DNA from 2 places in the Paenibacillus sp. KN14-4R genome. Region 2 is predicted to be linked to the other one. Evidence: riboswitches for the same ligand, from Rfam matches in the RefSeq annotation. Region 2 holds a riboswitch; the other holds the start of a gene.
The links. Region 2 has a riboswitch for cyclic di-GMP ahead of ACSBOP_RS16030 (MucBP domain-containing protein). Riboswitches for the same ligand answer to the same signal wherever they lie in the genome.
Positions count from the first base shown of each region.

Region 1: it holds a riboswitch for cyclic di-GMP, as region 2 does, so the genes downstream of both, ACSBOP_RS18690 (class D sortase) here and ACSBOP_RS16030 (MucBP domain-containing protein) in region 2, are expected to answer to the same signal.

Region 1 is NZ_CP197466.1:3,788,333-3,804,741, forward strand. It holds gene ACSBOP_RS18660 (carbohydrate ABC transporter permease) at 1-676, shown strand, start outside; gene ACSBOP_RS18665 (ComEC/Rec2 family competence protein) at 725-1,732, shown strand; gene ACSBOP_RS18670 (SGNH/GDSL hydrolase family protein) at 1,935-2,579, shown strand; gene ACSBOP_RS18675 (AraC family transcriptional regulator) at 2,593-3,435, opposite strand; gene ACSBOP_RS18680 (C45 family autoproteolytic acyltransferase/hydolase) at 3,561-4,577, shown strand; gene ACSBOP_RS18685 (Cna B-type domain-containing protein) at 4,631-7,312, opposite strand; gene ACSBOP_RS18690 (class D sortase) at 7,358-7,996, opposite strand; cyclic di-GMP riboswitch class I at 8,052-8,138, opposite strand; gene ACSBOP_RS18695 (ABC transporter ATP-binding protein) at 8,300-9,058, opposite strand; gene ACSBOP_RS18700 (ABC transporter permease) at 9,063-11,381, opposite strand; gene ACSBOP_RS18705 (MFS transporter) at 11,366-12,664, opposite strand; gene ACSBOP_RS18710 (TetR/AcrR family transcriptional regulator) at 12,657-13,307, opposite strand; partial or broken gene ACSBOP_RS18715 (SDR family oxidoreductase) at 13,475-13,798, shown strand; gene ACSBOP_RS18720 (alpha/beta hydrolase family protein) at 13,917-15,359, opposite strand; gene ACSBOP_RS18725 (2OG-Fe(II) oxygenase) at 15,480-16,127, opposite strand; gene ACSBOP_RS18730 (glycosyltransferase) at 16,298-16,409, opposite strand, start outside.
Region 2 is NZ_CP197466.1:3,266,093-3,282,501, reverse strand. It holds gene ACSBOP_RS16060 (ornithine cyclodeaminase family protein) at 17-1,006, shown strand; gene ACSBOP_RS16055 (sigma-54 interaction domain-containing protein) at 1,284-2,933, opposite strand; gene ACSBOP_RS16050 (NAD(P)/FAD-dependent oxidoreductase) at 3,232-4,419, shown strand; gene ACSBOP_RS16045 (proline racemase family protein) at 4,419-5,441, shown strand; gene ACSBOP_RS16040 (immunoglobulin-like domain-containing protein) at 5,665-11,811, shown strand; partial or broken gene ACSBOP_RS16035 (DNA-binding protein) at 11,824-13,017, shown strand; cyclic di-GMP riboswitch class I at 13,173-13,260, shown strand; cyclic di-GMP riboswitch class I at 13,318-13,405, shown strand; gene ACSBOP_RS16030 (MucBP domain-containing protein) at 13,484-16,409, shown strand, end outside.

The DNA of each region.
Region 1 (16,409 bases), 520 kb from region 2:
CTTCAGTAACTATGTAGATGCATTTAATAAAGCACCATTTCTCCGCTACGGTCTGAATACAATCATCCAGACAGTTGGCCTTGTACTGCTTCAGGTCAACGTTGCTTTATTTGCTGCCTATGCGTTCGCCAAGGGGAATTTCCCCCTACGTGATACATTATTTGTGGCTGTCATTGCAGCCATGGTCGTTCCAGAACAAGTTGTCTTCGTTCCTGTATACGTGATGATGTCGAAGCTTGGATGGTTAGATTCATTCTGGGCACTGATCATTCCCAATGGAGCCTCCGCTTACGGGATCTTCCTATTACGACAGGCTTTCAAATCCGTAAATAATGAAGTAATCGAAGCAGCGCGTGTTGATGGTTCCGGTCGAATCCATATTCTATATCGCATCTTGGCTCCTATGGCTATGCCGACCGTTATAACTGTTATTATCTTTAAAGTAATCAGCAGCTGGAACTCCTATTTCTGGCCGCTCGTCATGACGAATACAGATAATATGCGCGTGTTAACTGTCGGAATTGCTATGTTGAAAAATTCAATTGGGGGTGGTGAGACACTAAACTTCCATCTCGTTATGGCGGGTAGTGTCATCGTTATTGCACCAATTGTACTGCTGTTTATTTTTGCACAAAAATATATCATCACCGCAATGTCCAATTCAACATTTAAATGATAGATACACGTCTAGAAAACAAGGATCTAAGACGGGAGGTTACTAACAATGATAAAACCACTTTGGCATCGAATCGGGAAAAATATCGGGGTTGCTGCATCTACAGCTGCAATCCTGCTTCTCGTTGCTTGTGCGCAGTCACAACCTAGTGCTAATGTTCCAACAACTTCACCAGACAATAAAGGAACCGCATCTGGCAAAAATACAGCATTGCGTACAGCTGAATTTTTTGACCCGAACAATGGGAAAGATCAACTGACAATCCGTTATTTTCATTTGGACTCCCCAGATGACTCTACAGACAGCATCTTGCTTCGGACACCTGAAGGAAAGACCCTGCTTATCGATGCAGGTACACCCCAAGTTGGTCAGAAACTCGTCGATTTTTTAAATAAGCTCAACATTCAATCACTTGATGCTGCTTTAAATACACACCCGCATTCCGATCATATCGGTGGATATTCCACCTTACTAGAGAAAGTAAAAGTCGATAAATTTTATATGGAAAATCTTCCATACCCGGATTCCAAATCTTATAACAACGTCATTAAAGTGCTAGAGAGTAAAAAGATTCCTGTGGAGTACCCGGAAGATGGTTCCACAATTCCCCTTGGCAAAGATGTGAAAGTGGAAATATTAAATCCGCGAAAAGGGGACTTACCTGGCGTTGTCACAAACTACGACTACTCCACAATAAATAACCAATCTATGGTCATCAAAGTCACGTATAAACAGAACAGCTTCCTATTCACCGCTGATATCTACAAAGAGCGTGAATACCAACTTGTCGATTCCAAAGGAGCAGCCTTGCGTTCAGACTTTATGGATGCTCCCCATCATGGAAATGCCACATCATCTTCTAACACATTCATAGAAGCGGTATCACCTAAAATTGCAGTAATCAGCACCAACCTTCTCCTAGCACCCGATATTATGAAACGGTATGAGAAAAATAAAGCGCAGGTATACGCGACAGCCCTGCACGGTAATATCCTCATCAAATCAGATGGCGAGAAGATACAAGTTGTGACGGAAAAAGATTGGCAGGCCAACTAACGAAAACTGCCATTATACGAAGATCTTTCAAAGAAACCACTAAACGTTAAGTTTAGTGGTTTTCTACAAGCAAACGCTCATATTAACGCATTCGTTGTTAATGTCCACACAACCTGTACATGTCTCTCATACCTTAATATTAAGCTACCGCTTGTGGAGACACAAAAGCTAGCATTGATTCTAGTTGGAGTTGGTGATACTCATGATCTATACAGCACTTGGAGATTCCATCACATACGGTCAGAATGCCTCATCTTTGACAAAATCATATCCCCATTTAACAGCATCTGCTCTCAATACGAGTGCACGTCAGGTTCGTGTGTCTGTTCTAGCTCGTCCTGGCTGGACCAGCAGCAATTTATTACGCGCTCTGGTATGGAGAGGGTCATCTGCCATTAGCCGCTCCTCCATGGTTTCGGTATGGATTGGAGGTGTAGACTTAGCTAACGGCGCTTTAGCCTTACTTCGAAGCCATAAGTCGATAGATGTTGAGCAAATAGCAGCAGGCTACAGCAGGAACTTAAGTGCTATTTTTACTCATATTCGAAAAAGGAGTCGTGCTCGTATCGTATGCTGCACCCAATACAATCCATTTCCGAATAGCCCTCTTGCCATTGAGGCGATTGCTCTATTTAATGGCATGGTAAGTAATATTGCTCATCATCACGATGTCACCGTTGTTCCCACCCATAGGTGGTTTGAAGGCAATCAGGCCGAACTCTTAGATGGATATCGAAACGGAAAAATCGAAGATGCCTTAGGCGGATTTATGCCTATTCACCCCAATGATCGGGGGCATCGAATGATTGCAACGGGATTGAGCCCGTATCTTATCCCACGACAGTAATCGATGATATTTGTCACCCTGATATCGGCACAAAAATTTGAATAACGTTATCCGCTTGGTTGACCCCATTAAAACGATCACCATAATACTCAAAATCAAAAACACCGTTTAGTTCCAACCTGTTCTGCATAAACCACGTTCCATAAATGTAACGATAGGTTAACGGTAATTTCTCTACGCATCCAAGGTGCTCGAACACCATATAGTTCCCTTTTGGAATAACAAATTGCTGCTGTTCATCTGTCACCTCTAGATTCTCTGCTGTTGAAGCCGCCAAATAGGTGTATGTGACATCTAGCTCCATGTTATCAGCATATTGAACGATGCCGAACTTGTCAGCTCGCTTATTCCGGCATTGCTTGAACAATTGGTTCCAACAATCATGAATATGTGCAATTGAACTGCTCTGGGGCAAATAACCCCTGACTACTTTTTCATCAAGGTGAATCTGTTCCACCGCTTCCGCTTCAAGCTGCTGGATATGATCAAGGTATTCTGTTCTAAGCTCTTTCATCAACAAATTCGGCGGAATGCGACCAGCACCTCTCCACTCATTCGGCAGCACACCAAACCGCGACTTAAACGCTCTTGTGAACGTTTCATGGGATTCAAATCCGTACAGATTAGAAACATCTATAATCCGATAGTTTTTCCTGCGGAGCGTCTGCGCAGCTTCTGTTAATTTTCTAGCCGTCATATATTGCCCTACCGTATGACTTGTCACTTGGTGAAATAGTCTTTGAAAATGAAATTTGGAATATCCCACATGATTGGCAATATCATCAACATTCGTTTTTTGATCGAGTCTTTGCTCAATAAACGCGACAGCTTCCATTATTCGTTCGATATATTCCATTAAATAATCCTCCATTATGATAAGCCGAAATCTTTATCATCATTTTAGCATCATTCGTCAAAAAGATACCGTTTCACTCCTCTATAATACTCCGTGAAGTCAATTGAAGAAGGAGTGAGCCATCGATGTATCATCCGCGTTTACAAGGTAATCATTTTGACATGGGCTATAAATATGGAAGCTTATTGTATAGCAAAGGGGTCCGATTCGACCCCGTCATCCAATTAAATGATGATCAGATTAAGTTTGGTTCAGAGTCTTTATCCATCTGTAAGAATTATTATCCAGAAATCCTCGAAGAGATTAAAGGCATGGCGGAAGGGGTCCATTATCCTTTTGAATCATTTGCGGCTTTTCTATTCAATCTTGGCGTCTTTGGTGAAGCATACGGGTGCACTTGTTTTTGCTTTAAACACGGGAACGATATCGTATTTGCTCGCAATCATGATATGTTTTCCCAATTCAAAAAAACGACAGAAAGCTGCTTATATCGACCGAATAACGGCTATACATTTATTGGTCAAGGGGATGCCTTAATTGGCAAGGAAGACGGAGTGAATGAACATGGTCTTGCGGTTGGCATGACATTTGTAGCTTCTAAGCAAATCAAACCTGGATTCAATTTTTTGTTCATCGTTCGCTACTTGCTGGAGAAAGCACGGAACGTAGAGGAAGCAATCTCCCTGCTCCGCTCATTGCCTATATCCACAGCTCAGAACATCATTCTAGCAGATAAAAGTGGCGAGATGGCCGTTGTTGAGTGCTGTTCGCAAAGAATCGTAGTAAGAAGGCCCGAGAACGAGGACAACTTCCTCATTGCAACCAATCAATTTATGGATCCATCCATGTCCGAGCTTGATCATCGCCCCGAAAGCGACTGGTACTCGACACAAACCCGGTACCACAATGTATATCAATCCCTGCTAAAGGCAGAAAATCGTGATACTCTTCAGATCGCTCAGGACATTCTATCCGGCAAATGCGGGTTCATGTGTCAATATAAAAAAGAACTACGGTTCGATAGTCTCTGGTCCTTCATCGTTAGATTAAATGATTTGAAAATCTTGAGAGCCGAAGGAAATCCCGGCAAAACAAAGTTTGAGGAAGATACTCGCCTCAATTGGGCGATTCAGAAAGGGTAGTAGAGACGAGTGGAGCAAGCAAAAAAGCTCCACTCTATTGAGTGGAGCCTTAATTATTTTTGAGCTCTAGGACGAACGAATAGGATGATTCCAAAGATACATAACAGTATGCCTACAAGCTTGAAGATCATTCCCGCAGATGATTCTCCCGTTTTAGGAAGAAGAGATACCGAATTGTCATCACCTTTATTAGATGTAGAATCATTTGTTTTCGTATCTGTAGGTTTTGAATCCTTTATCTTTGTATTCGTAATGTCATAGCCGTGTACTTCGGATTTGTATCCTGCAACAGGATGTTCTTTTACAGTATACGTATAAGCTTCGCCATCTTTATCATAAGTTGCTAAATCTGCAAACGTATATTTCCAACCATTTTCCGCTGTTACTTTCTGTGTTTTAATGACTTTGTCATTTTGTAGTAAGTCAACTTGGATCATGCTTGGACGGTCTGCCGCATTATCGTCGTTCCACGTCTTCGTTCCTTCTACTTTAGTTAGACCGCCCGGAACTGGTGGAAGTGGATTTACTGGTTCCGTTGGTTTTGTGCCCGGATTTGTAGGCGTTGTCCCTGGTTCCGTGGGTGTTGTTCCTGGATCTGTTGGTGTTGTGCCCGGATCCGTTGGTGTTGTTCCTGGATCTGTTGGTGTTGTTCCTGGATCTGTTGGTGTTATACCTGGATCCTTTATTTTTGTATTCGTAATGTCGTGACCGTGCACTTCCGATTTGTATCCTGCTACCGGTTGTTCTTTTACGGAATACGTAAAGGCTTTGCCCACTGCATCATTTACTGCCAAATTCGCAAATGTATATTTCCAACCATTCGCTGCTGTTACGTCTTGGGTTTGGATGACTTGACCGTTTTGCAAGAGGTCGACTTTGATGCTGACCGGACGATCTGCCACATTGTCATCTTTCCACGTTTTGGTTCCTTCTACGGTTGTTGTTTGCGCTACTTTTGTATTCGTAATGTCATAACCGTTGACTTTGGATGTATATCCTTCTACCTGCTGTTCTTTGACGGCATAAGTGTAAGCTTTGCCCTCTGCATCATTTACTGCCAAATTCGCAAATGTATATTTCCAACCATTCGCTGCTGTTACGTCTTGGGTTTGGATGACTTGACCGTTTTGCAAGAGGTCGACTTTGATGCTGACCGGACGATCTGCCACATTGTCATCTTTCCACGTTTTGGTTCCTTCTACAGTTGTTGTTTGCGCTACTTTTGTATTCGTAATGTTATAACCATTAACTTCGGATGTATAACCGGCTACGGGTTGTTCTTTTACAGTATACGTATAGGCATTACCGTCAACATCATATGCAGGTACATCTGCAAACGTATAGTTCCAACCACTTGCTGCCGTTACGTCTTGGGTTTGGATCACTTGACCTTTTTGCAGCAAATCTACTTTGATTGTATCTGGTCGATCTGACGCATTGTTATCATTCCATGTTTTTGTCCCTGATACAGACATCGTTTTCACTTTATTCGGAATCATAAGCTTAACGCCTTTTTCAGCATTCGCATCAATCTTAAAGCTGATTTTTTTATCAGGGTCAAAATTCAAATAATCTGGAGCACTAATCTCTTGTACATAATAGTTTCCTACAACTAAGTCAGGAACTTCAACTATACCTTGTTCACCCGTTGTGTGGATACCTCCAATTTGTTCACCTGACTCTTTGTACAACTTAAACGAAACATCTGGGATGAATTTATCTTTATTCCCTTCAATGTGCTTAACAATTCGTAACGTTCCTTTAGGTGGTAAATCACCATCGGCAGCGCCACCCATATCAATATTTTTAACCTGAGCATCGCCTGAATCAGATACTGAATCTTCATATAGAATCTGGTAATCGACTGTATAATTATTTTTAAAGAAATCTTGTTTCTTTCCACTCGCAGTGATATCGGTTTTATAGTTAATAATATAACTATAACCACTGCCTTTAGCCTTATTAATAACAACATCGAATGAGGTATCGCTGGTAATATCAATACGAACTCCATACTTACCATATTCATTCAATGAAATATACTTACCATTAACTGCTACGGAAAAACTATTTTTCTGAAGCGTTTGTCCTTCTTGTATACGATCTGATATTTTAATATCTTTATTCAAATATTTCTTTCCATCATTCACATATAAAACCCAACGCACTTCATTGGTATTATTCGGTAGAATATCGCCGGCTTTGCTGAAAAAATTTGTAGATGTTCCGCCACTAGTTGGGCCAACAATGGTTACCGATTGCTTAACTAAAGTAGTACCGAGATCAGTTTCAATGGTCTTTGTTTCTCCCGCTGGTATATAAGATCCCATTACTTTAAAATAGAAAAAACCTCTAATATTTTGAAGTTTTTCAACGGTATCACTAAATGTACATACCACATTCGTTTTCGTTACTTGACAAGTACCAAAATTATCTCCTTTGCCATTTTCTAATGGGAATGTTCCACTAAATCCTTGCAATTCTGGAGGCAGTGTTAATGTTAGTGTGTCTCCAGCCTTCATTTTATTTCCAGATTTATCACTGAAATTCACTGTGATTTGAGTCTGTTCACCGTAATTCAATTTTGTTTTGTCAATCATGAAACTATCAACAAGTCCGGTTGTATTCAATTCTTGTGCATTTGCTATTACAGGTACAAGACTCTGACCTATAGTAAACATAAAGATCATAATGGTTAAAAACATTGAAAATACTCTTTTTGACTGCCTGCTCATGCTGTTTCCTCCTAATTTTCCTTTTTATATCAGGTAGCATTTGGGCTACTCTATTATTTTCCCTTTAATAATCAGTCGATGGGTAGGGTTTATTATTGGATCACAAGTAATAAGTGTAAATTCCTTATCCTTGCCGTCGGGTTTAAGTACCCACACCTCATCTGGCTTGACACGTAACTTTTCCGTTACGGTGTATTCGAACTGTCCTCTTCCATTATTAACCTTGATTTGATCCCCCAAAGTCAGTTCATCCAACCTATTAAAATTCCTTCCATACGTCCGACTTCGATGGCCGGCTATGGCATAATTCCCAACTTCACCCACATTGCCCGTATTCACAACACTGGCGACAGTCTTTCTCATGTTCTCTTGCGTTGCTTCGTGAAGAATGGGAAGCTCTAAATCTATTTTGTCGATCGTTAGAATTCCTTCTGTAATCCCATCCTCTTTGAAGGCTTTATGGTCTTCGCTGCCTCGAACCGCGGGAAGGGTAGATGTGAGGTTCACGCCTTTCTGTGCTTGCTCCACAGGTTCTTCCGTGATGTCAATGTTATGAAGACTCGCCTGCCATTCCTTGAGCAGCTGTTGTTGCTGATAATCACGATACATCTCCGTCATTTTTGGAAATACCATGAGCACGATTCCAGTAACGATAAGCAGGATGGCCGTGATTTTTTTATTCATCTACCCTTTCACCTCCCCTAAACGCAAAAAAACGCCAGACTGCATTAACAATGTTAATTGCAGCCGGACGATCATAAGTCAGTAACTCTTAGATTCCAAAGCTTTGCGACCTAACCTTTCGATTAGTGTGCCATATTTATGTATTTGTCCTTAGTTATGACCTAATGGCTTATTGGTATAGACCAATATATACCATGCATATATGAATGTCAATTTTTGAAAATAAAAAAAGTGAAAGTTTTTCAGAACGAGACACCCCTCTGCTAATGAAACAATAGCCAGAGTATCACTTAACAATTAATATCATATTCCTATTTCTCTCATTTTCACCGTTACTTTCTCGACCCTGCCATCCATATCCGCCCCGTCAAACTTCGGAAGCTTCAGCTCACTTACGATTGTTCCGTCGCGCATAAACATAATACGCTCCGTCCGCGCCGCAACCTTGGCGTCGTGAGTTACAAGCATAACTGCAGTACCTTTCGTGTTGATATCGGAAAATATGTCCATAATCTCCTGCGCAGATTTTGAGTTGAGCGAACCCGTCGGCTCGTCGCCGAAGATGATTTCGGGGCTGTTCATAAGCGCTCGACATATTCCCGCACGCTGAAGCTGACCTCCCGAAACCTGTGTAATGTCGCGCTTTTCAAGCTCCGCAATGCCTACCCTTTTCATAAGAACTCTTGCTTTTTCCGTAATTTTTGCAGCGTTTTTTCTGCTGCCCCGCATGGACGGAAGAATGATGTTGTCGATAATATTCAGATTTTTAAGCATAGTCGGCTGTTGGAAAATAAATCCCATTTTTATTCTGCGTATATCTGAAAGCTCATTCTCCCCGACCGCCGATAAATCCCTACCGTCAAAAACGACCTTTCCGTCATTAACGCCATCCGTTCCGCTTAGCGCAAACATCAGCGTTGATTTTCCCGACCCCGAAGGTCCCATAACCGCAACGAACTCGCCCTCGTCTATGTAGGCAGACACTCCATCGAGAATATTGCGCTTTTCATCGCCCTCGCCGAAAGATTTTACAATATGATCACCGATAATAATCTTCTTCATATGCCTACTCCTTTATATTTTCAGAAATTTTTATTTGTCCCGCGCCCGATGTGCCGATTATTGTTGCGATAAGTACCGAACCTATCATCATTAGCGGACTAAACAGATACGCCGAAAGCGGATTGACCGCAAACTTAAACGTCGACGCTCCAAAGGAGGAGATCACCGCACCCGCAAGCATCTCTCCGAGAGTGTTAGCCAGAAGCGTGCCGAGAACAATTCCGACAATCAGAACGAATACCGAACGCGAAACATACTGCGCCTTAATATCCGAGTTTGTAAAACCAAACGCTTTCATGACGGCAATGGAATATCTGTCTTTTGCGACAAGCATTTTCATAAACAACAGTGTAACCAGTACCGTTATAATGAGCGCAACGGCAATTGCAGCACTGGAGACCTTTCTGACGGAGCTTATTATCGAGCCGAATGTCTGTGTAACAAATTCATCAATGTCTGAAATCTTTGCAAAAACAAACCTGTCCGCATATACCGAAGTTCTTTCGACGACAAAAGATTTATCCAAAAGCTCCGCGCAGATAATGCTCCACATCATGTCTGCCGAATTGTCGGTAAAAACAGCCTTTGCGGTTTTGCCACCGTTGGTAATGTCGGAATAAATTCCGCTTATCGTGAGACTTTTCTCTTTCCCCTCAATCACTAGCGTAATGACATCGCCGACCTTTTTGCTCAGCTCATTGGCGTTCAAAGCCGAAAGTGCAATTTCGTTTTCTGCGGAGGGTGCTCTGCCCTTGGAATATTCTATAGGGAATATCGAATGGTCGCCGAGTTCAACTTTTATATTTTCCTCCGATCCGTCTTCCTTTTTTGCTTTGAATGTTTTTGTTGTAAGGACAGCATATTTTGAAATGGTACTGTCGCTCTTCATCATCTTAATAATTTCAGCGGCTTTTTCAGAGATATTGTCGGTCTGCTGAATATCAATGCGCATATCGTAGTTTCCAATCCCCATATATTGGATAAAGCTTTTTGAGGAAATCGTGTTGTACAGGTTCTGCGGAACAATAATGATAAATGCCGAAATCACCAGCACCGCAAGCATTGTGGCGTAAAGTCTTTTCCTTGCGAGAACATCTTTGATACCGAGAAAAATATTCGTGTTAAACAGCCTGTTTCTGCTCAGGCTAAAACGCTTTGCGCCCGCGTTTTTTTCCTGTGAAGTGCCAAATCGTATTGCTTCCGCAGCAGATATTTTCCGAAAGCGTCTCAGCACTCCACTTACATAGGTAATAATTGCAAGGAATACAAGCAGTATACCGATTATTCCTAAAGCCACGGCAAAAGAGGAATTTTCGCTTTCACCCATATAAAGCCGTATATTTTCAAGAAGATTGCCTTTAAACATAATCGAAAGTGCAAAACCAAGAATACTGCCTACCGCCGCAATCGCTGCATATTTCGCAAGATAAATCTTTTTTATGTCGGAAACACGCAGCCCTATTGCCTTCATAACGCCAATTTCGCGGTAGTCGTCTTCGATTTTCGCAAGGAGCGTAAAGCGTATGCACATAAATGCGATCGCAACGACAAGTCCGCTTACAAGAAGTATTACCGCAATCATCATTCCGTCTGAAAGTGCGTTCATCATTTTGAAAAGTCGATATGTAACTGTTGGTCCGTTCGCTTCAAGTCCTGCGGTGACATAAGCAGTCTCAAATGCGCTGAGTGCCGACAAATCCTTTAATCTGAACTCAATCAGATACTCCGTACTTCCAAGGTTTTTTATTTCCGTGTAATCATTTCTACTTACAAGAAATCTCTTTGAGGCGGAGAGCGTGGAATTCATCTGCGAATCGCGGAGAAATCCCGCAACGATAAATTCCTTTCCGCTAACTACGGCCTTATCACCGACCTTTGTGGTCTTGTCCCTCATATAGCTTATTGGAACATAAAGCTCGCCGTCGGTTACGTTTATGATGTTTCCGTCAAGATCAAGAAGATAATCGAATTTATCACTCTGCATGCTGAAACCGTTATCCTGAACACTATTTGCAAGCGATCTATTGTCCAATCGAATTTGTGAGCCGTCCATGTTGAGAAATTCAATCACCTGAAAATCATCCACATTGTTATTTTTCTCCGCAAAAGATGTAAGCCGCGCAATATCAATTTCACCCGAATGCATCTGCATAAAATGCGGAGTTTTAGCTTGTTTCATAAGCGTATCTAGCGCGCCCGAAAGATTGACGACGAGTATCGCCGCGAGCGAAACAAGCATAGCCGAGGCGGCGACAAATATGATTGTTGTCAGCGTGATCAGTTTGCTCTTTAAAATATCATTGCGGATTATTCTGTTATACATAAGTCACCTCTGCGTTCAAGCTTTTTAACCGATTTCAAGTTGTACAGAATTACTGAAGTCACACATAACAAAATCCCAGCGATAATAATAAGCAATCCCGTACCTCTGCCACTGCCCGTGCCAATGATCTTTCCCACACTGTCAGCAAGCACTCCTCTGTCAACTAACAAAGGAGTGAACACATAATCCGCAAGCACACCCGAAAGCGCATAAGCGGCAACAAATCCAAGCTGTGAAATTAACCCTATTAATGACCATGCTCTGCCCTGAACGGAATCATCAATGTTGGTACGAACAAGAAAATCGAGGCTTACGTTTGCAAACGGCATCATGGCAAAAAAGAGAAACCCCGAAATACAGATCAAAACAATATTTTCGCGCAATCCGAACGCCACCATAAACATTCCTACACAAAACAGCGAAATCGAAAGGATTTTCACATAACCTTTTTTTATTGGAAGAAATCCTATTATCACACTTGATACGAGCATGCCCGAAGCGACAATGGTTTCAATCGTTCCTATTACGGAGCTGTCCGTAAAAGCTAGCAGCATCGGTATGGAAAGTGTTTCGATAACTCCAAGGAAAAATGTCAGCACCGATGTCATAATCACAAGAACAAGCACACCTCTGTTTCCGGAAACAGCGCTCCAACCGTCTTTGAATTCGTGGATAAACGATTTTGTCTGTTCGTATGTCTTGGAAGCAAGACCGCTGCGTACAGCAAGAGTAGTAGTAACAGTGACAAAAAAAGTGCAAATGTCGATTACAAGCAACAGCTTTATATCCGAAACAGTGAGCAAAAATCCCGCAATTATAGGAGAAATCAGAAATTTCGCCGAGCCTGCCACCTGGACAAGACCGCTTGCCTTAGAGTACTGCTCCTCGGTAAGTAAATCCGTAACCGTAGCTTTGTATGCGGGATCAAGTAGCGATGCAAACACAGAGCTTATTGTAACTCCCACGCAAATCTGCCATAACTGCGCTTCTCCGTTAAGCATACATATCAATATAAATACAAGTCCCAGCACAGAAAGACTATCGCCCAGCACCATTAGAAGCCTGCGGTCATAGCGGTCCGCAAGCACTCCCGCCACGGCACTTAAAAGAAGCGACGGCATAAACGCAAGTAAGATTACCAGTGCCATTGCCGATGCCTTTCCCGTCTGCTCAAAAACATAAACCCCAAGCCCGAACGCTGTAAGCCCGCTACCTATCGCTGAAGTAAGCTGTCCCGACCACAGAAGAAGAAATTTTCCGAAGGATTTTCCCGATTTATTCATTGCTGCCTCCATCTCCACTGCCAAACATCTGCATAACGATGGACATTAGACTTCCGCTTTCGGCACCAAGCATCCTTTCTACGTTGAAAACAAACGCCTGCATGCGTGAAGCGCGCTCCTCGTTCGTCATTTCAACCATATCATCATCAAAAACGGTATTCGCATATATCACAACCATTTCCATGCATTCATACGGGAACGGCGTGTTGAACAATCCTTGCTCTATGCCTTCACGGATGATTCCCGTCAGTATCGGGGGAACGCCGTTGATGATGACCTTTTGTATTTTCTGATGCATAAGCGCGTTCTGCGGCTTGTGAATGTGCTCCATAATTTCCTTGCTGCTTCCGTCACTTATGTTAAGAGCCATAACAACGCCAATAATGCGCTCGTGTAATGGAATACTCTTGTCTGCTCCAATTTTATGCGCCGCGCCTAAAAGACGAACACTATACCGCTCAATCAGCGCATTCATAATATCCTCCTTAGACTTGAAGTGATAATACAGCGTTCCCCGCGCAATTCCGACCTTTTCGAGAATATCGTTTGTACTAGTACCGTCAAAGCCCTTCTGACCAAAAAGCTTATCAGCTGCGTCAAGTATTTCGTTCCTGCGTTCCTCGGCTTCTTTTACAACTCTCATTTTAATTACCTCCTCTATCACCGACCGACTGCCTGTCGGTTAAATAGTAACATGTTATTTGGTGATGTCAAGGGCATTCTTAATTACGTCAAAAAAATGCCACATAAAACACACCAATAAAAAAGAGCCTTCGCCCCGAAGTACTCTATTAAAACGTATCCTGTTCTACTGCTTATGAAGGAAACGAACAATTGATGGATTATTCAGCGACCAAAGGAGCCATTGTCGCCTTCACACGTTCCCTATCTAAGTCCCTAATCAGCAAAGACATTCGAGTCAACGGCGTCGTCCCTGGAACGATATGGACTCCACTCATTCCCGCTTCTTTCCCAGCGGATCAAGTAGCAAACTGGGGCGCCAAAACTCCGATGAAACGTGCGGGGCAACCCTATGAGATTGCTCCAGCCTACGTTTATTTAGCATCGGACGATTCCTCTTATGTATCCGGACAATTTCTTCATATCACCGGTGGAGTAATTATGAACGGTTAAGCAAAAAGGAGCTGACTCAATGCAGCTCCTGCACGATAAGTTCTTCGTTTGCTGAGGGTCTGACAAAAATTTTGTGTAAAGTCAGTTAATAGACTCTCCTGGTTATAATCAAAGCTACTTATTCATTCACTGTAAAATGTACATCTGGATATTGGACAGCCGCAGATTGCAGCGTGGAGTCGCTCTTTCCTTTTAAATAGTGATCGAAGAAAGCAACACTAAAGGCATTCACAATCCGATGATCCCGCCTTGGGTCTGAACTGCTTAGTCCGAGCATTGGAGAAAATAGCGAAAGATCGGAGAAACTTGCATGCTTCGAACCCGGAATCAAGATCGATAGCCCACCGCCTGCTAGGGCATTTCTAGACTTCTCGATATACTCTTTGCGTGGGGCTTCGAATGCTTCGCGAGTTACATTGCCCAACTTCCCCGCAACATCTTCATATTTCGTCATTACTCTACTGTACGTTTCATCGGAATACATCATAAGGAGCGGTTTCCCTAAGCCTTTTTCCGAAACTGATGGGCCATAGAACCCACCATCCATACTCACTGCTGCCTTCACGCGTAGATCATTCTTGATCATTTGCAAAGTCACGGCACCTCCGAATGAATGACCCAGCATGCCGACCCGATCTAGATCCATTTTTCCAGCAAAACGACCCGCAGTATCATACTGATTTAGCTTCTCCAATTGATTAAGTACAAAAGTAGCATCAGCTGTCCAAAGCGGAATATGCGATTCATACTGGCTATTTGAGGTCAAATTGCGATCAACCTTACTTAAGGCGACTTTTCCATCTGGATACATCGAAGCTGCCGATTCATACGCATAATCAATGCCCACAACGATATAACCGTGACTCGCAAGCTCCTCTACTTGGAACGTATTTTGATTCCGATACCCATTCATCCCATGGGAAAAGATCAACACCGGGTAACGACTTTCTTTATCCGAAAGCTGAGCATCCAGCCAAGCGCGGGATTGAACAAGCTCTAGGTTGTTTAGTGTAAAAGCAGGGAGATCCATCATTTTGGTTGAGATCGCTGCCGTCATATCCCGTGCGTTCTGGAGGTAAGGACTTACATGAAGATTGACTCTTTTGATCGTTGGATACCAGAACTGCACCATCAGCTCACGCTTGTCAGCAGGGTTATTCGAATAAGGTTCTCTACGTTGCTCATCCACCCAATGATATGTCGTCGTTCCGACGGAATACGGACCTGTCATTTTCTCAAATGAAAAGACTGGCAACATTGTAGGCAAGAGGATCGAGACTAGGAAAAATACACTGAGCAGCCCAGCTTGAACTGCAACCCGAACTTTCCTTCTGCTGCCTTTTCTTCGTTTTACGAAATAATAATGTGTAGTCAATAACAGAGGTGTCACATACGCCGGAATCATCTCCCAACGGGCACCTTCTACCCAGATTTGTGCTAGTATCAGACCATAGGAAACCGCCAAAGCATAATAACTCCTAACGCCTTTCCAATTGGTAATCAAAGCCCAGAACAACAAGCTAAAATTAATCATAATCAAACCAATCTCAAGCAGCCTCATCTCATCATCCCCCTCATTCTCATTCTTTCTCTGCTCATAATTTACGCAGTAAAAATTAAGAGGAAGTGGAGGATCATCTGAATACTTTCTGAAGATTGGATTGGGGAAATAAATATTTCTCTATTCAACTCGAAAGCTCTGTTTTCTCATCCACATCGTTGCAACCCACTTTTCCCCTTTGATCACGGGTGTACCTGCATGCAAGGTGAGTTCGTTTAATTCCTGATTGTTGTAAAAATATTCGAAGTAGACCGCCATACCTTTATTAGGGGACACAGAAAGAGTAAGCTTAGGAAACGTTGTTTCCCCACCTTCCTCTACGTTATTCAAATACATCACGAGCGTACTAATTCGATTGTTGGCAACTGCTCGAGATGTCTCTGCAAAGAAATCATAATGAGGTTTATACTCTTGGCCGAAGGTATATTGCAAAACTTGCAGACCATCACCATGCTCAATTGGAATATTCATAATTTGCGAGATTCGCTTCTCGATTCGTGTAACCGTCTCATTCTCCTCACAGAACACCCCGCTGCTCGTCCTAATAGGATTGACCGCACGATCTTCCCCTATTTTTGAGCGCTGTAATCGTTCCTTAGAAATTTCGATAAGCTCATCGCATTCCTCATCACTAAGCACATTTCCTAATACGACTACTAGTGGCTCTTCGTATTTGGCAACAATTCGAATCTCTCGATCTTCGGTCTTGATTGTATTTCCTGCATGATAAAATATCGTCTGTTCCTTCACTGTCATATTCCCTATCATTCTTATGCATCTCCCATAAAATAACATCCACTACAAAAATAGGATACCATAAAATGGATGGACCCGCTCTTTTAACTTCAGAAAAATCAAAAAACGGACTGCCGAAGCAATCCGTCCTTGTGTCCTATGAACCCTATCTCCTATCCGAAGATCAGCAAAAAAGAAGTCATCTATCTCTTCTGATCTTCATAGTAAGCAAGATCGGCAGCCTTTTGATTTTTCCCGCCAGTCCAGTAACCCATTATGATTTTCGGGTTCTTAAAGATCGCCCAATCCCCAAGC
Region 2 (16,409 bases):
TGAGGTGGATGGACTTATGTTAGTATTAACCGCTGCAGATCAAGCGCAGCTTGTAAAAATGGATGAGGTCATTGAAGCAGTAGGTATGGCTTTAGCTGAATATTCAAGTGGGCGGGCAATTGCACCGATACGGACATTCATTCCTGTTGCCGAAGGGAATGGAACAGCGCTGTTCATGCCTTCATTTGTTGCTGGAGCAAAAAGTCTTGGTGTGAAGTTCGTTTCGGTGTACCCAAATAACAAGCAGATTAACAAAAAGACGATCTATGGCTTGATGGTGCTTTCTGATATGATGACGGGTGAGCCGCTGGCGATATTGGAAGCCTCGTACTTAACGGTTATTCGGACAGGAGCTGCTTCAGGCCTTGCAACCAAGCTGCTCTCGCGTGAGAATGCGAAGGTGCTAGGGGTAATTGGTACAGGTGCTCAATCAAGAGGGATGATCGAGGCAGTGAGGTGTGTGCGGACAATTGAGGAAATTCGTCTATACAATCGCAATTTGGATAAGGCACATACGTTAGCAGAGGAGCTTCGGAATGAAGTTGGAAGTAAAGGGCTACGGATTAACGTCGTAAGCGAAGCTGATCAAGCCGTGCAAGGTGCAGATATTGTAATCACAGCTACCAATTCAAGTGAGCCTGTGTTCTCGGCAGCAGCGATAACATCGGGTTTACATGTGAATGCAATTGGCTCCTTCCGACCTCATATGCAGGAGCTGCCAACCGAATTAATTGTACAGGCGCATAAAGTGGTGGTCGAATCGATTGAAACGGCACTAGACGAGACGGGAGATCTACTCATTCCCATAGAGCAGTGCGTATTTACGCCTAATGAGATTCATGCTGAGCTTGGCGAGATTGTAAGCGGAATCAAGCAAGGTCGTGAACATGATGAAGAGATCACAGTGTTTAAATCAGTGGGACTAGCTGCAATGGACGTGGTCGTAGCGAAAGTATTGTATGATCGAGCGGTGCAAGCCGGTGTTGGACAGCATGTTAATTTATAAGATTCAGAAGGTAATAAGTGTATCAAAAGCAAAAAGCATCCGTTTTGGGATGCTTTTTGTATGTTACTTATCGTTTTTTCACAAGGCTTGTGAAATGATTAAGAGGTAGCTCAAAAAGTCGAACGAAGGAGAAAAGTCATACTGTAGGAGCGAAGCGATCGCCTTTTGAAGAAGTGTCCCCACCCTACAATCTAAACAAGGGACACGGATTCAACAGCGACCGGAAGTGCTTCTTTTCTCCGTAGTGCCCAGACTTTTACCAACAAACGCTCTTAAGTCATTCTCCAAGCCCCAACTTATTCATTTTATTATAAAGCGTTGCCCGGGACATGCCCAGACGCTTGGCGGCGGCTTGCTTATTTCCTTTTTCAAGATCAAGAGCCTTAAGAATGATCTGCTTCTCATGGGTTTCTAATTCTTTTTGCAGAGTGACAACTGCCGTTGGAAAATGCTCTTGTTCTTCGTAATCTTCGGATTTTTTACGTGAATAAATGGACAAAGGCAGGTACTCACGTTTAACCGAACCATCCGCAGAAAATACGACGATTCTCTCCACCGTATTACGAAGTTCCCTGATATTTCCCGGCCAATCGTATTGCATAAGATCAAGCATGACTTCCTGTGGAATGCCTTGAATTAGCCTGTTATAGCTGGTTGAGAATTCATATAAGAAATAGTGCGTAAGTTCAATAATATCTTCTTTTCGGTCACGAAGAGGTGGGATATCCACAGTAACGACGTTGAGGCGATAGTAGAGATCCTCTCGGAATAGGCCCTTTTTAACAAGCTGCTCGAGATCCCGATTTGTTGCAGCTATGACCCTGAAATCCGCTTCAAGCTGCTTGGTCCCGCCGACCGAATAGTACTTCTTCTCCTGCAGGACTCGCAGCAGTTTGACTTGCATATCCAGTGGCATTTCACCAATTTCATCTAAGAATAAAGTCCCGCCCTTTGCAAGCTCAATTTTTCCTTTCTTGCCATTGTGATCTGCGCCTGAGAAGGCCCCTTTTTCATAACCAAAAAGCTCACTTTCAAATAAGGATGGCGGAATTGCACCGCAATTAATGGCGATAAAAGGGGCATCTGATTTCTCCCGGGTGTCGTGTATGGCTTTGGCGAATAGTTCTTTGCCAACGCCGCTTTCCCCTAGAACTAGCACAGTTGCTTTGGTCGATCCGACCTTACTGCTCATCTCAATAGCATGCTTGATTGCGCGACTCGTTCCTTTAATGTGGATGAATGGATCGGCGGACGGCATGAGCTGAGCCATTTGCTGCTGGAGATGATGGACTTTGGCTGTTGCATTGAATAGTTCTTGGTTGAGCCGTGCCTCACTCGTAATGTCTTTTTCAGCGGCAATTGAACCAATAATTTGACCATCGAGCATAATGGGGTTCGAATTAATGAGAACATAGAGATCAGGTCTTGGCTGATGCAGCTTACGGAATACCGAATCGCCTGTTTTTAGTGCCCGAAGCGTTTGTAGCATGTGGATCGGGAAGAAGTCAGAAATCGGCTTGCCGATAATATTCTGCGCTTTTATCGAAAAAATTTGCTCGGCACCCTTCGTCCATACGACTGTACGTTCATCTTCATCAATCATGGAGATCGATGCATCCATCGTCTCGATCATCGCTTCAAAATACGCCTCTAGGCGTTGATGTGATTGGTATAGTGCTTGCATCATATCGTGGGAAGCTAGAAATCCAAGTGGCTTGTTTGCTTCGTTATAAACAAGAATGTAATCGTTTTCATGAAAAAGTTGTATAATAGACTTAATGGATTCAGTCTCACTTACACTTGCAGATGCTCGCCAAGCTAATCTTGGATCTGCTATCGAGGGTGTAATAGATTTACAATCACAATAATAGAGCTGCTTTCCATTCTGATAGAAATGGACAGACATCTCACAGTTAAGAGTAGTCATATCGAGAATGGGTGGATTAAATGGCTGCTTAGGGCTGTTATCAACCGTGTAAGTAAAATTTGTACGAAGAAGACTCAATAAATGAGGTAGTTTGTGTTTCATTGATTACACCCCTTTATTTTTATCAGAATAATATGATAATAATAAATTATACACATTATATATAGAAGTGTAAATTTATTTATACATTTAAGTCGGGGAAAGTAAACAAATAGCGGTGAAACCACTGGCATCAATTTTGCATCCTATCCAATTAACAATCATAACGAAATCTTAACTTGTGCAAAGGGGAAAAATAATGAATGTCATCCATACGGAAGTTGCAATTATAGGCGGCGGTATCGTCGGATCATCGATTGCGTATTTTTTGGGGAAGAAGGGTATTGATGTAACCGTTATTGAAAAAGGGGAGCTAGCAAGCGGCACATCATCTAGATGTGATGGAAATATACTTGCTATTGATAAAGATCCTGGATTCGACAGTCAAATGTCATTGGTCAGTCAGCAAATCATTAGTGAACTGAGTCAGGATTTGACTTGTTCTTTTGAATATCGGGCACCAGGAAGCATCTTAGTATGTGAGACGGATGAGGAGATGGATGCAGCCAAACAGTGGGTGGATAGACAGAAAGCACTCGGTCTACCATTTCGTATGCTAGATCGACAAGATATTCGTGCTGAGTCTCCGTATCTTGCAGATGATCTGCCAGGTGGCCTAGAATGTGCGACAGATTCAACAGTGAATCCCTATTTATTGACTTATGCATTATTTGAGGATGCCGCCGAGAAGTATGGTGTCCATATTCACTTACGGACGGAAGTTAAGGGGATTACTCGAAATAAAGCTGCTAATGGCTATACGATTCATACGAGTGAAGGGGATGTGACGGCCTCGAAGATCGTGAATGCAGCGGGTGTGTGGGCTCCGCACATTGGTCAGATGGTTGGTATCGATATTCCGATTGTTCCCCGAAAAGGACATCTCATTGTCGCATCGCGACAGATGCCAGTGGGGATGCGTAAAGTGATGGAGTTCGGGTATTTGATCTCGAAGTTTGGCGGAGAGCGAAAGGTAGACGAACTAACGGCAAAGTACGGCGTTGCACTCGTATTTGAGCCGACGGAGAGCCAGAACTTTTTGATCGGCAGCAGCCGGGAGTTTGTCGGTTTTGATACCTCTTGCAATATGGAAGTCGTTCGCTGTATGGCAAGGCGGGCATTGCGTTTTTATCCAAAATTAAATGACTTTAACATTGTGCGAACCTATACCGGATTAAGACCGTGGACGAGTGATCATCTGCCGATTGTGTCGGAAGTGAAGGAACTACCAGGATTTTATATTGCGGCTGGTCATGAGGGTGATGGCATTAGTCTTGCAGCAGTAACAGGTAAGCTAATGAGTGAAATGATAACAGAGCAGTCACAGACGGTGATCTCTCCTGAGCCACTTCGATTCGAGCGATTTAAAGAGAGGGTGAACATGTAGTGAGAACAAAGAAGACATTTACAACCGTGGATACACATACAGGAGGCAATCCAACAAGAACGGTGATTAGCGGACTTCCTAAGTTAATTGGCAATACCATGATGGAGAAAATGCTCTATATGAAGCGTGAGCATGACGATGTTCGTCGCATTCTGATGTATGAACCAAGAGGGCATGAGGTGATGTCAGGTGCCTTGCTTGTTGAACCATGCCATCCTGAGGCTGACATTGGGGTCATCTATATTGAGACGGGTGGCTATTTGCCAATGTGCGGACATGATACCATTGGGGTGTGTACAGCTCTGGTGGAGACGGGTATGATTCAAGTATCAGAGCCTATAACAACTCTCAAGCTCGACACGCCAGCCGGATTAGTAGAGGCAGCGATCACGGTTGTGGATGGGAAGGCGACGAAGGTTGCTTTTCATAATATCCCGGCATTCCTTTTGACAAGTATGGAAGTTGAGGTTGAAGGATTAGGCAGTGTGTATTGCGACATCGCTTATGGCGGTAATTTTTATGCGATTATAGATGCTCGTAAAATTGATCTTGAACTTATACCATCGAATGGTTCGACCATTGTGGAGACTGCTATTCGGATCCGCAAAGCGATTAATCATAAGGTAGATATTGTGCACCCTGAAATTCCATCGATTAGGGGACTGACTCATATTGAATTTTTCACAGACCCTACGCATCCCGAAGCGGATGTGAAGAATACCGTTATTGTTCCACCCGGTGGAATTGATCGGTCTCCGTGTGGAACAGGGACGTCTGCGAAGCTTGCAACCTTATACAGTAAAGGTGAGCTTGCGATGAATAAGGAGTTCGTGCATGAGAGTATAGTTGGTTCTATATTCAGGGCTGTAATTGTAGGAACAAGTGAAGTTGGCGGATTGCCTGCAGTGTTAACGCGCATTGAAGGATCAGCATGGATGATGGGCATGCATACGTTTATAACGAATGAAGAAGATGCCTTAAATGAAGGGTATCTACTCATACCGCCTGCGGATGATCATTAATGAAATTATTTTATCTATCTTCGTGATGTGAAAAATAGGATAAAAAAGCGGCATGTTTGGCATGTGGATGTTTTGAAAAATCCATGATGTTAAATATGCCGCTTTTATTATCAGAAAAATAAATAAATTATTTACATGCATTTGATCATGTCCTAATAAAATGACGGTAGGATGAGGATGATTGTCCTGTTCGTACAAGATTCATTTTTAGGAGGAAAATAAGATGTTCCTACGTAAAGCCTCACGATGTTTGCTCGCTCTAACGATTGTAGTAAGTCTATTCTTTGGAGGAGGGGCACCTTATTGGGCTCATGCTTCCACGGTTGACACCAAGGGGCATTGGGCAGAAAAAGAAATGCAGGTATGGGCAGAGCTCGGTCTGATGCGTGGATACGCGGATGGAGCCATGCAGCCGGATACGAATGTAACACGCGCTGAGTTTTTTGCTCTTGTAAATCGTGTGTTTGATTTTCAAACACAGTCTGATGCGGTGTTTAGCGACGTTAGCGCAAAAGATTGGTATGCATCAGATATCGCTAAGGCAAAAGCAGCAGGTTATTTAAGTGGGGATAAAGATGGGAAGATCCGACCAAATGCTTTTATAAGCAGGCAAGAAGTTGCGGTGGTCATGAAGTCTATCCTTCGTCTCGATGCTGCTAGCAGCAAATCAGTTCGTTCATTCACAGATGAATTGTCTATTCCACAATGGAGTAAAGATGCAATTGGAGCTGTAAGTAGTAAAGGTTACATGACCGGCTACGCAGATGGTTCATTTCAACCGACAACTTACATTACACGTGCCGAGGCAGTCTCGACATTAGATCGTGTCCAACAAATAACAAGTCGTACGGTCGTATATGGTCAAGCGGGTACGCTTAGCACATTTACAGGTGACAACCTCATTGTGACAAGCAGCGAAGTTAAGTTGAATAAACTTACGATTCCCGGTAATCTCATCCTTGCTGAGAGTGTGGGGGAAGGTAATGTTCACTTACAAGGTGTCACGGTAAAAGGAAAAACGATCATTCGTGGCGGTGGACCTAACAGCATTGTTCTGGAAGATTCACAGCTTGGCGACGTAGAAGTTCGTAAGAACAATGGTGCTGTTCGCGTAATAGCTCAAGGTACAACCTCAGTAGGTCATACTCATATGTTATCTGGAGGTACACTTGAAGAACGTAGTCTGACAAAAGGTGGATTTGGCAGGGTATCGGTTGAAGTTGGCACCCCCCCACAATCCACAATCCGATTAACAGGTAGCTTTGATAACTTGCAAGTCTATGCACCACAAGTCATTATCGAATTAAACAATGGTGCTGCGATTGAGAGCTTAACTATGCATTCAGGAGCTTGGCAGAGTATCGTTGATATGAATGCGAATGCAATGATTCGTAATGCCGTATTCCATTCCCCTGTAACAATTAAAGGCAGTGGTAAGATCGGTCATGCTTTTGTTCATATAAAAGGTGTAAGCTTCACCACGGCACCATCAGCATTAACATTGTCATCCGGTATTACAACGCTTGTGAATGACAAAGAGGTAAAGGATTCCACTTCAGCAACACCATCTACAACACCTCCATCATCAAGCTCAGGCTCGGGATCACCTTGGACCCCAAGCACACCAACGCCAACACCAACACCGACACCAACATCAACACCGACACCAACATCAACATCAACACCAACACCGACACCGACACAAACATCAACACCAACACCGACACCGACACCAACATCAACACCAACCCCAACGACGACACCGACACCAACCCCAACGACGACACCAACCCCAACACCAACGCCAACACCAACACCAACGCCAGTACCTACACCGTTCCACGTTAGGGTGTTAGGGCTTAACGATCTTCATGGCAAAATTGATCAAACTTACAGCGAAGATTTGAATGGCGATAAAATCCCCGACATAACTGTGGGCAGAATGGATGTACTTGCTGGTTATTTTAAAACGATAAAAGCATTAGATCCAGCGCATACTCTTTTCGTAGAGACAGGTGACGCATGGGGTGGCAGTTCCCCTGTATCTGGACTCCTACAAGATGAGCCAACAATTGAAACCATGGAAGCAATCGGATTCGATGTGGGTACGGTTGGTAATCATGAGTTTGATGAGGGAACGACAGAGATGCTTCGCATGATTAAAGGCGGCGTGCATCCACAAGGCAAAGGGACACCGAATTATAATGGAATTCATTTTCCAATATTAGCTGCTAACGTTATATATAAAGATAACGGTCAGCTTGTATTAGATCCTTATGCGATAAAAGAAATAGATGGCGTGAAGATCGGTTTTATTGGTGTCGTGACTCGCAGTGCAGCCAATATGGTGATGCCTGCCGGTATTCAGGATATTGATTTTACGGATGAAACAGACGCTGTAAATAAATACACCGAAGTACTGAAAAAGCAAGGTGTCAAAGCGATCATCGTGCTTGCGCATATGGATGCAGAAGGCATGGGTGATAAAGTAACTGGTTCAGCTGCTACGATGGCTATGCATTTGGACAATGAAGTTGACGTTATTTTGGCAGGGCATAGCCATAAATTAGCCAATGGAACAGTCAATAACAAATTGATTGTGCAAGCATGGGAGTATGGAAAAGCTTTTACAGATATTGATTTGCTCATTGATCCTGTTACGAAAGATATCATTCAGAAAAAAGCAGAGATCGTGTACACGGATCACAGCAAGCAGACACCAGATAAGCAAGTAAATGAAATTATCACAAAATATACAGACAAAGTTCGCCCACAATTGGAACAAAAGGTTGGTCATACCGTTAACGCCATGGAAGGCAGTTACACGAATAATGGAGATCACGCGTTAGGTAACTTGATTGCAGATAGTATGCGGGCTGCGATGAACACCGATTTTGCACTTATGAATGGTGGCGGAATTCGAGATAAGTTAAGTGCGGGGGACATCACTTGGGGGCAGCTGTATAATATTTTGCCATTTAACAACATTGTGATGAAGGTAGATATTAAAGGTGCCGATCTAACGAAGATCGTTAATGCGCAATTAAGCAAGCAGTATGGCCCAGATTACAGTATTAGCGGGTTCAAATATGTGTATCATCCCGATCAGAATAAGGTGACTTCGATCACATTCCTAGATGGTTCTCCAATTATTGCCGATCGCACTTATACATTAGCTGTAAATAATTTTATGTATACTGCGACAGGTGCTAAGTATGCACCAATTGGACAGCTAGGTCATAATCCGGTAACAGGCCCAGAGGACCTTGAGGCACTCGTAAGCTTTGTGAAAAGCTTTAACAATCCGATCAATTATCTAGTCGAGGGACGTATTAAAAAAGATGATGGCGGCAGCAATCCGAATCCAGATCCATCTTTGCTAACGATTGCGAAAGTACGTCAACTTACAGATGGTACATCCGCTAAGATACGAGGAATTGTTACAACGACACCAATTGTAAGTACCAATGCAGCTAAGGGAAGCTTCTATGTGCAAGACGACACCGGGGGGCTGCTGGCATTCTCACCTACGGTGGATGGTGGAACTACTCTGTCGATAGGAGATCGAGTAGAAATAAGCGGAAAAGTATTAACGTATCAGGGAGAGGTAGAACTGGATAAGTCAGCGGTTACCAAGCTGAGTTCAGAAACTGCTCCTACAGCAAAAATCGTTACATTCGACCAACTTACAGCTCATTATGGAGAGTTAGTAACGGTTGAGAATGTCACGGTCTCCAATGTGACAGTTCAGAAATTTACGGTGACGAAGTCGGGTGCGAGTTACGATGTGTTTTTACAAAAATATAGTGTGCCAACTACCCTGAAAAATGGCGACATCGCTTCTGTAACCGGAATCGTTGGTGTATTTAGTAATAAACCGCAGTTGTATCCTCGCTTGTCTACGGATCTTATCAGTACTGGAGGACTAAGTGATGCTGAAATTGTAGCGCATGATCAAACTTCACTTACCCTTGATGAGTCGACAGGCATCACATCTGATATGGCATTGCCAAATCTAGGCGAAAATGGTTCCAGTATTACATGGAGCTCCAATTTACCAGCGTTTATTACGGACGCGGGCAAAGTGACTCGACCTGTCAAGGGCGAACCTGGTGCCAAAGTCCAATTGACAGCTACATTAACCAAAGGAATTGCAAAAGCACAAAAAACATTTACATTGACGGTCTTAGCTCAGACGAAATCAGTTCAAGATATGCTTGATGAAGCGGCAGCTCAAGTGAGTATTTCTTATGATGGAACGGCACCTTCCATTCATTTGCCTACATCAGGCTTAAATAACACCCAGATTACATGGACGTTAAAAAATAGCTCGGATTCTTCCATTGTGAATGTATCGAATGGTCAAATCACACGAGCAGGACTTCCTCAAAATGTTAATGTGGTGCTGGTTGCAACGTTCACTTTGAATGGCACGGATACGGTAAAAGAATACACGATTCAAGTATTTAAGGTGGATGCAAGCCCAATTCAAGTAAATGGCGTAACGGAGAGCGACTCAAATGTAAAAGGGACTGCAAAACGAGGTTCAACCGTCACGGTACGAACAGGCTTGTTGACGCTTGGATCAGGGCTTGCGGATCCTGCGACAGGTGTATTCTCCGTATCTATTCCACCGCAAGAAGCGGGTACAGTGCTTGAAATTAAAGCAGTGAAAACAGACGAAGGTTATGCAAGTGAAGCGGTGTATGTACTCGTACTTGAGGCAGGAGTCATGACCGATCAAGACGCGGTGAACGGTGCTTTGGTGGCTTTGACAGATGAGATAGTCAAGAAAGATAACGTAAATTTACAACATGTAATAGGAGCACTCCAATTACCAACAACGGGTGTGAACGGCACAACCGTATCATGGATTTCCAGCAATCCTTTAGTCGTTGAGATAAATGGTGCAATTAAGCGTCCTTTAAATACTGAGCCGGATGCAGTCGTTACACTGACAGCGACGGTTAAACGAGGCGCAGCTTCGAGTACGAAGAATTTTGTAGTAACAGTAAAAGCAATGACCGAAGATCGTCAGATTGCCAAGATTGATCTGATCACAGCTAGTACTGTCAAAGGATCTGCCTACTCCTTACCCGCACAAGTGAAAGCTACAATGAACGATGGAACAACTGAGATGATGAATGTTGCATGGACTCCAGCTACTGCTGATACAAACACAGTAGGCACATTTAGCTTTGAAGGAACTGTTGGTGGTTATGCACCGAAGGTACAGTTGACCTTAACGGTCACAGAGCCAATTGCAGGGCTTACAGTTGCGGAAGCAAGAACAAAGGCTAAGGGAACCCCAGTTACAATTGTAGGCATCTTAACTTCGAAAAACGCCTTGAGCAATGCGAATGAAGTTTTTGTTATTGCAGATCAAAAAGGTGTTGTAGACTTTAAAGCGAGCAATGCGATTCAAGTGCCGACTAACGCTACTAAATATTGGTCTCCGGCAAGTCTGAAAACGATTTTGGATAATGCATCTATCGATTCACAGGTTCGCATCTCCGGTACAATTGATGATTACAATGCCGTTGTATCGCTTGAAGTAATTACAGGCGTTGAGGTGTTATCCAATCCAGGGCCAGATCCTAAACCTACACCGAATACAGCACCTGTGGCCAAGAATGTAAAAGTAATGGGATCAACAATTGTCGGTCAGACACTGACAGGTAGCTATTTGTATGAGGATGCAGATAATGATCCAGAAGGCATCTCTATTTTCAAATGGTATGCGAATGATGTTGAAATTGCTGGAGCTGTTAAGGCGAGCTATGTTCTTACAGGAAATGAATTGGGTAAAACCATTACTTTCGAAATTACACCTATTGCTTCAGCTGGTATTTCTCAAGGTATTGCTGTGAAAAGTGCAGCTACACCAGCAGTGAAGGGTGCAGATCCCGATCCAAAACCAGACCCAGATCCAGTGGTTGTGATGGTGGAAGGCTTCAATAGCAATTTTAAAGGTGGTTACGCAAGTTCTAATGTGACATTGAGCTCTGGAATCTGGACGATGGATAATGCGATGGCTTCAAATGATAGTAATGACAGGAAAAATGGCACTAACTCGGCTCGTGTTAAAACGGGTGGAAATATGAGTATGAATTTTGATGTAGCGGGTGCCAGCACATTTGAAATTTACTCCGCAAATTATGGGGCAGATTCAGGGTCTCAATGGAAGTTATTTAAATCAACAGATGGGGGTTCAACTTGGACAGAGATAGCTTTAGTTAATGAGAGTGAGAGTACACTAACTCCACATATTTTTACCATCAATGAAACAGGCAATGTTCGTTTCAAAATTAGCGTGACAGGCGCAAACAATAAAAGAATAAATTTCGACGATATCACAATTCGTAAATAAGGAGGTCTGGACATGGTACTATTTTCAAAAAAACGGAAGGCGATCATATCTCTAGCTGTCTCCCTCACTTTAGCAGGAGCCCTATTCTTAGTCCCTGCACAGGCCGAGAAAGCAACAGATCCTGCTCCAAAAATTGCAGCTGTCGGTACGCAAAAAGGAAAAGTGTTGTTCGATAATACACATGGTCAGACCGCAGGTTCAGCGGATTGGGTCATTGATGGTGGGTTCTCGGATTTTGCGAATGGAGTTGCAAAGCAAGGGAATTTTGTTTCTGAACTTCGTAAGACAGCACCTATTACGTATGACGACCTGAAAGAATATGATGTATTCGTAATTCCCGAAGCTAATATTCCATTTAAAGTGACAGAGCAAGCTGCCATGCTGGAATATGTGCAAAAAGGGGGAAGCATCTTTTTCATCGGGGATCACTATAACGCAGATCGTAATATGAACCGCTGGGATGGGAATGAATCGTTTAACGGTTACCGTAGAGGAGCGTGGAACGATCCAACCAAAGGTATGAATGCAGGTGAAAAAGCATCAGCAGCTATGCAAGACGTACAAAGCTCAGATTGGCTCGGGCAGAATTTTGGCATTCGTTTTCGCTACAATGCTCTTGGTGATATTACAACACCTTCTATCGTTGAGAAGCCTGCACAGGCTTTCGGAATTACGAAAGGTGTCCAAACGGTTGAGATGCATGCGGGCAGCACGCTTGCTATCCTTGATCCGAATAAAGCCAAAGGAATTGTCTATTTACCAAAGACGACATCGGTATGGGGGAATAAAGTAGATAAAGGCAATTATGCAGGCGGTGGAATTGAAGAAGGCCCATATGTTGCAGTGGCAAAAGTCGGTTTAGGAAAAGCGGCTTTTATCGGAGACTCCTCTGCGGTTGAAGATGCCACACCGAAGTATAAAGACGAGCGTAATGGAAAAGTCAAAACGACATACGATGGATTTAAGGAAGGCGATGACGGGGTTCTACTCATTAATCTCATGAACTGGCTCGGTAAACATGAAACGTACAAGAGCTTCGATCAAGTGCAAGGTCTAGAGCTGAGCCTAGAAACAAAGCTTATTACTGCAGGACCTGAGAATGAAATTCCTCAGAATTCAATCGAACCGAAAAATGAGCCATGGTCACAACCGTCGGGCGGATATAAATGGTATGATCCATCCACATTTGCAAATGGGGCTTATGGGAAGTAACTTATATATCTTGTAAAAATGACACCCTTCGACTCGTTGGAGTTGAAGGGTGTTTATTTGTCAAAATCGAAAATAAGGTGTTGACAAAATACTACTTAAAAAATATAGTAGAGAATAGGTTGGCAATACTTGTAAAACTATGAACAAAATATTAAATATGGCACACTAATTCGAAAGATTAGGTCGCAAAGCCAGGAGTCTAAGGGTCAATTGACTAATGATCGTCCGGTTGCATTTAACGAACTTTTATGTTGATGCAGCGGGGCTTTTTTATTTTGTTAGTCCATGAATTCACAACTGAATAGGCACACTAACTCGAAAGATTAGGTCGCAAAGCCAGGAGTCTAAAAGTCAATTGACTAATGATCGTCCGGTTGCAAATAACATCATGTTATTGCAATCGGATTTTTTTGTTTGTAAAAAGATTATTTCGATTTATTAAAGGAGTGGAAACAAAGCAATGAAACTAGTATTTAAGCGATTAGTAACTTGGTTATGCACGGTTGCAATTCTATTGGGACTTTTACCAGGGACACTTTCTCAAAGTTATGCAGAGACTGCACCTAGTAACGGTCCTATCTGGCCTAATCCAGGAGCAATTAACCTGACGAAAAAAGCAGAGCCAACTTCAATTAAAGACGAATGGAAAGTCACACTTACAGCTGAGGGGAAAAATTTAAAGATTGGCTCAGACGTTGTGATTGTAATCGATCGGTCTGGAAGTATGGAAGGCACACGCATGGATAACGCAAAAAAAGCTGCTAACAAATTTGTGGATCTGTTGTTGGGTAAAGGATCGATTTCGAATGTTGCAGTAGTATCATTTTCAGGGAATGTAGAAGATGTATCTGGTTTTGTTGGTGCATCAGGAGCTGAAGGTTTAAAAAAACAAATTAATAAAATAGAAGCTGAAGGCGGCACAAACATCCAAGCAGGAATAAAACGTGCGAATGAGTTGCTTTCAAAAAGTAGTGCTAAAAATAAAGCGATTGTACTTTTAAGTGATGGTGAACCAACGTATAGCTACCAAGCAAGTAAAGCTGCTGACTACACACAATGGATCGGTAGTAAACATAATTTTATATTGTCTAATTTTAATTACAAAAACAAAATTGGTACAGGTAAAAGTTATTCGACATCTGGATACAGCATTATAAAGAAGCCTGGATATTGGGATAATTCAGGCTGGTGGCCAGTATGGGTTCCTGATGAAAAATATGAAATTAAAGATCATGGAATTGGAACGATATCAGAAGCTAAAATGGTAAAAGATTCGAAAATAAAAATCTATACAGTAGGTCTTGAAGTAAATGGAAATGAGGACGCTACTTATGTATTAAAGAATGTTCAAAGTGATGGTTACTATCCATCCAATAGCTCGGAATTAGATAAAGTATTTACCGAACTAGCAGGTAAAAGCGTATATGCAGCAGCTGATGCAGTCGTTGTTGATCCAATGGGGGAATTCTTCAATCTGAAGTTGCAGGGTAAAGAACTTACCGCATCCGATTATACAACTTCACAAGGAACACTAGTGTGGGACGCATCGAAAGAAACATTTACATGGAAAGTCGGAAACATAATTGAAGGCGCACCAGCGCAGTTAACTTATACAGTAAAAATGGATCCAAAGAAAAATCCTGAATCAGGTAAGTTGTATCCAACTAATGGAACGACAACAATCACATATAATGATGCTACTGTTACTCAAACCAAAAAGGAGTTTGAAGTACCGAAAGTAAGTATCGGAAAAGGATCAATCCTTGTAAAAGGTTACAAGGTTAATGCTGATGGTAAACCAGTAAATGAAACAGGTGAACCAGTCGAGTCACCAGATAAGGCACATGAGGTTTATAGTGAAAGTTTTAAACCAAATGGACAAGAAGCACTGGATTTAAGTAAAACTTACACTGTTCCTGCACCATCAGTTAAAGGTTATACTTTTAAAGAAGGAAAAAATCCAACAGAAGTTGAACTAACTTCCACGAACCCTTCTAAAATTGTATGGTTTGGATTTACGGCTAATCCCGTAATAAAAACAGTAACAGTGAAGTATCTGGAAATTGGAACAAATAAAGAGTTACAAAAACCAACAACTGAAAGTGCTGAGGCTGGTAAAACAATCGAATTAAAAGCACCTGCAATCGATGGTTATATAGCGGAAAATCCGACTGTAAGTATTACAGTCGGAAGTGTAAGCGAGCATATCTTCTACTACAAAGCTAAAGAGAAAGACAAAGGAACAGTGACTGTAAATTACCTGGAAGCTGGAACTAATAAAAAATTAATGGAACCAACAACAGTAACTGACGAAGTTGGTAAAATGGTTGAGTTAGTAGCACCAGGAATTGAAGGGTACGTAGCGCAAGAACCGACGCATAATTTCACAATCGGTACTGGAAGCGAGCACACTTTCTTCTACAAAGCGAAAGAGAAAGACAAAGGAACAGTGACCGTAAATTACCTGGAAGCAGGAACTAATAAAAAGTTAATGAATCCAACAACAGTAACTGACGAAGTCGGTAAAGTGATTGAGTTAGTAGCACCAGGAATTGAAGGGTATGTAGCGCAAGAACCGACGCATAACCTCACAATTGGTACTGGAAGCGAGCACACTTTCTTCTACAAAGCGAAAGAGAAAGACAAAGGAACAGTAACCGTAAATTACCTGGAAGCTGGAACTAATAAAAAATTAATGGAACCAACAACAGTAACTGACGAAGTCGGTAAAGTGATTGAGTTAGTAGCACCAGAAATTGAAGGGTACGTAGCGCAAGAACCGACGCATAACTTCACAATCGGTACTGGAAGCGAGCACACTTTCTTCTACAAAGCGAAAGAGAAAGATAAAGGAACAGTGACCGTAAATTACCTGGAAGCTGGAACAAATAAAAAATTAATGGATCCAACAAAAGTAACTGACGAAGTCGGTAAAGTGATTGAGTTAGTAGCACCAGGAATTGAAGGGTACGTAGCGCAAGAACCGACGCATAACTTCACAATCGGAGCTGGAAGTGAGTACACTTTCTTCTACAAAGCAAAAGAGAAAGACAAAGGAACAGTGACCGTAAATTACCTGGAAGCTGGAACTAATAAAAAATTAATGGAACCAACAACAGTAACTGACGAAGTTGGTAAAGTGATTGAGTTAGTAGCACCAGCAATTGAAGGGTTCGTAGCACAAGAGCCGACGCATAATTTCACAATCGGAGCTGGAAGTGAGTACACTTTCTTCTACAAAACAAAAGAGAAAGACAAAGGAACAGTGACCGTAAATTACCTGGAAGCTGGAACTAATAAAAAATTAATGGAACCAACAACAGTAACTGACGAAGTTGGTAAAGTGATTGAGTTAGTAGCACCAACAATTGAAGGATACGTAGCAC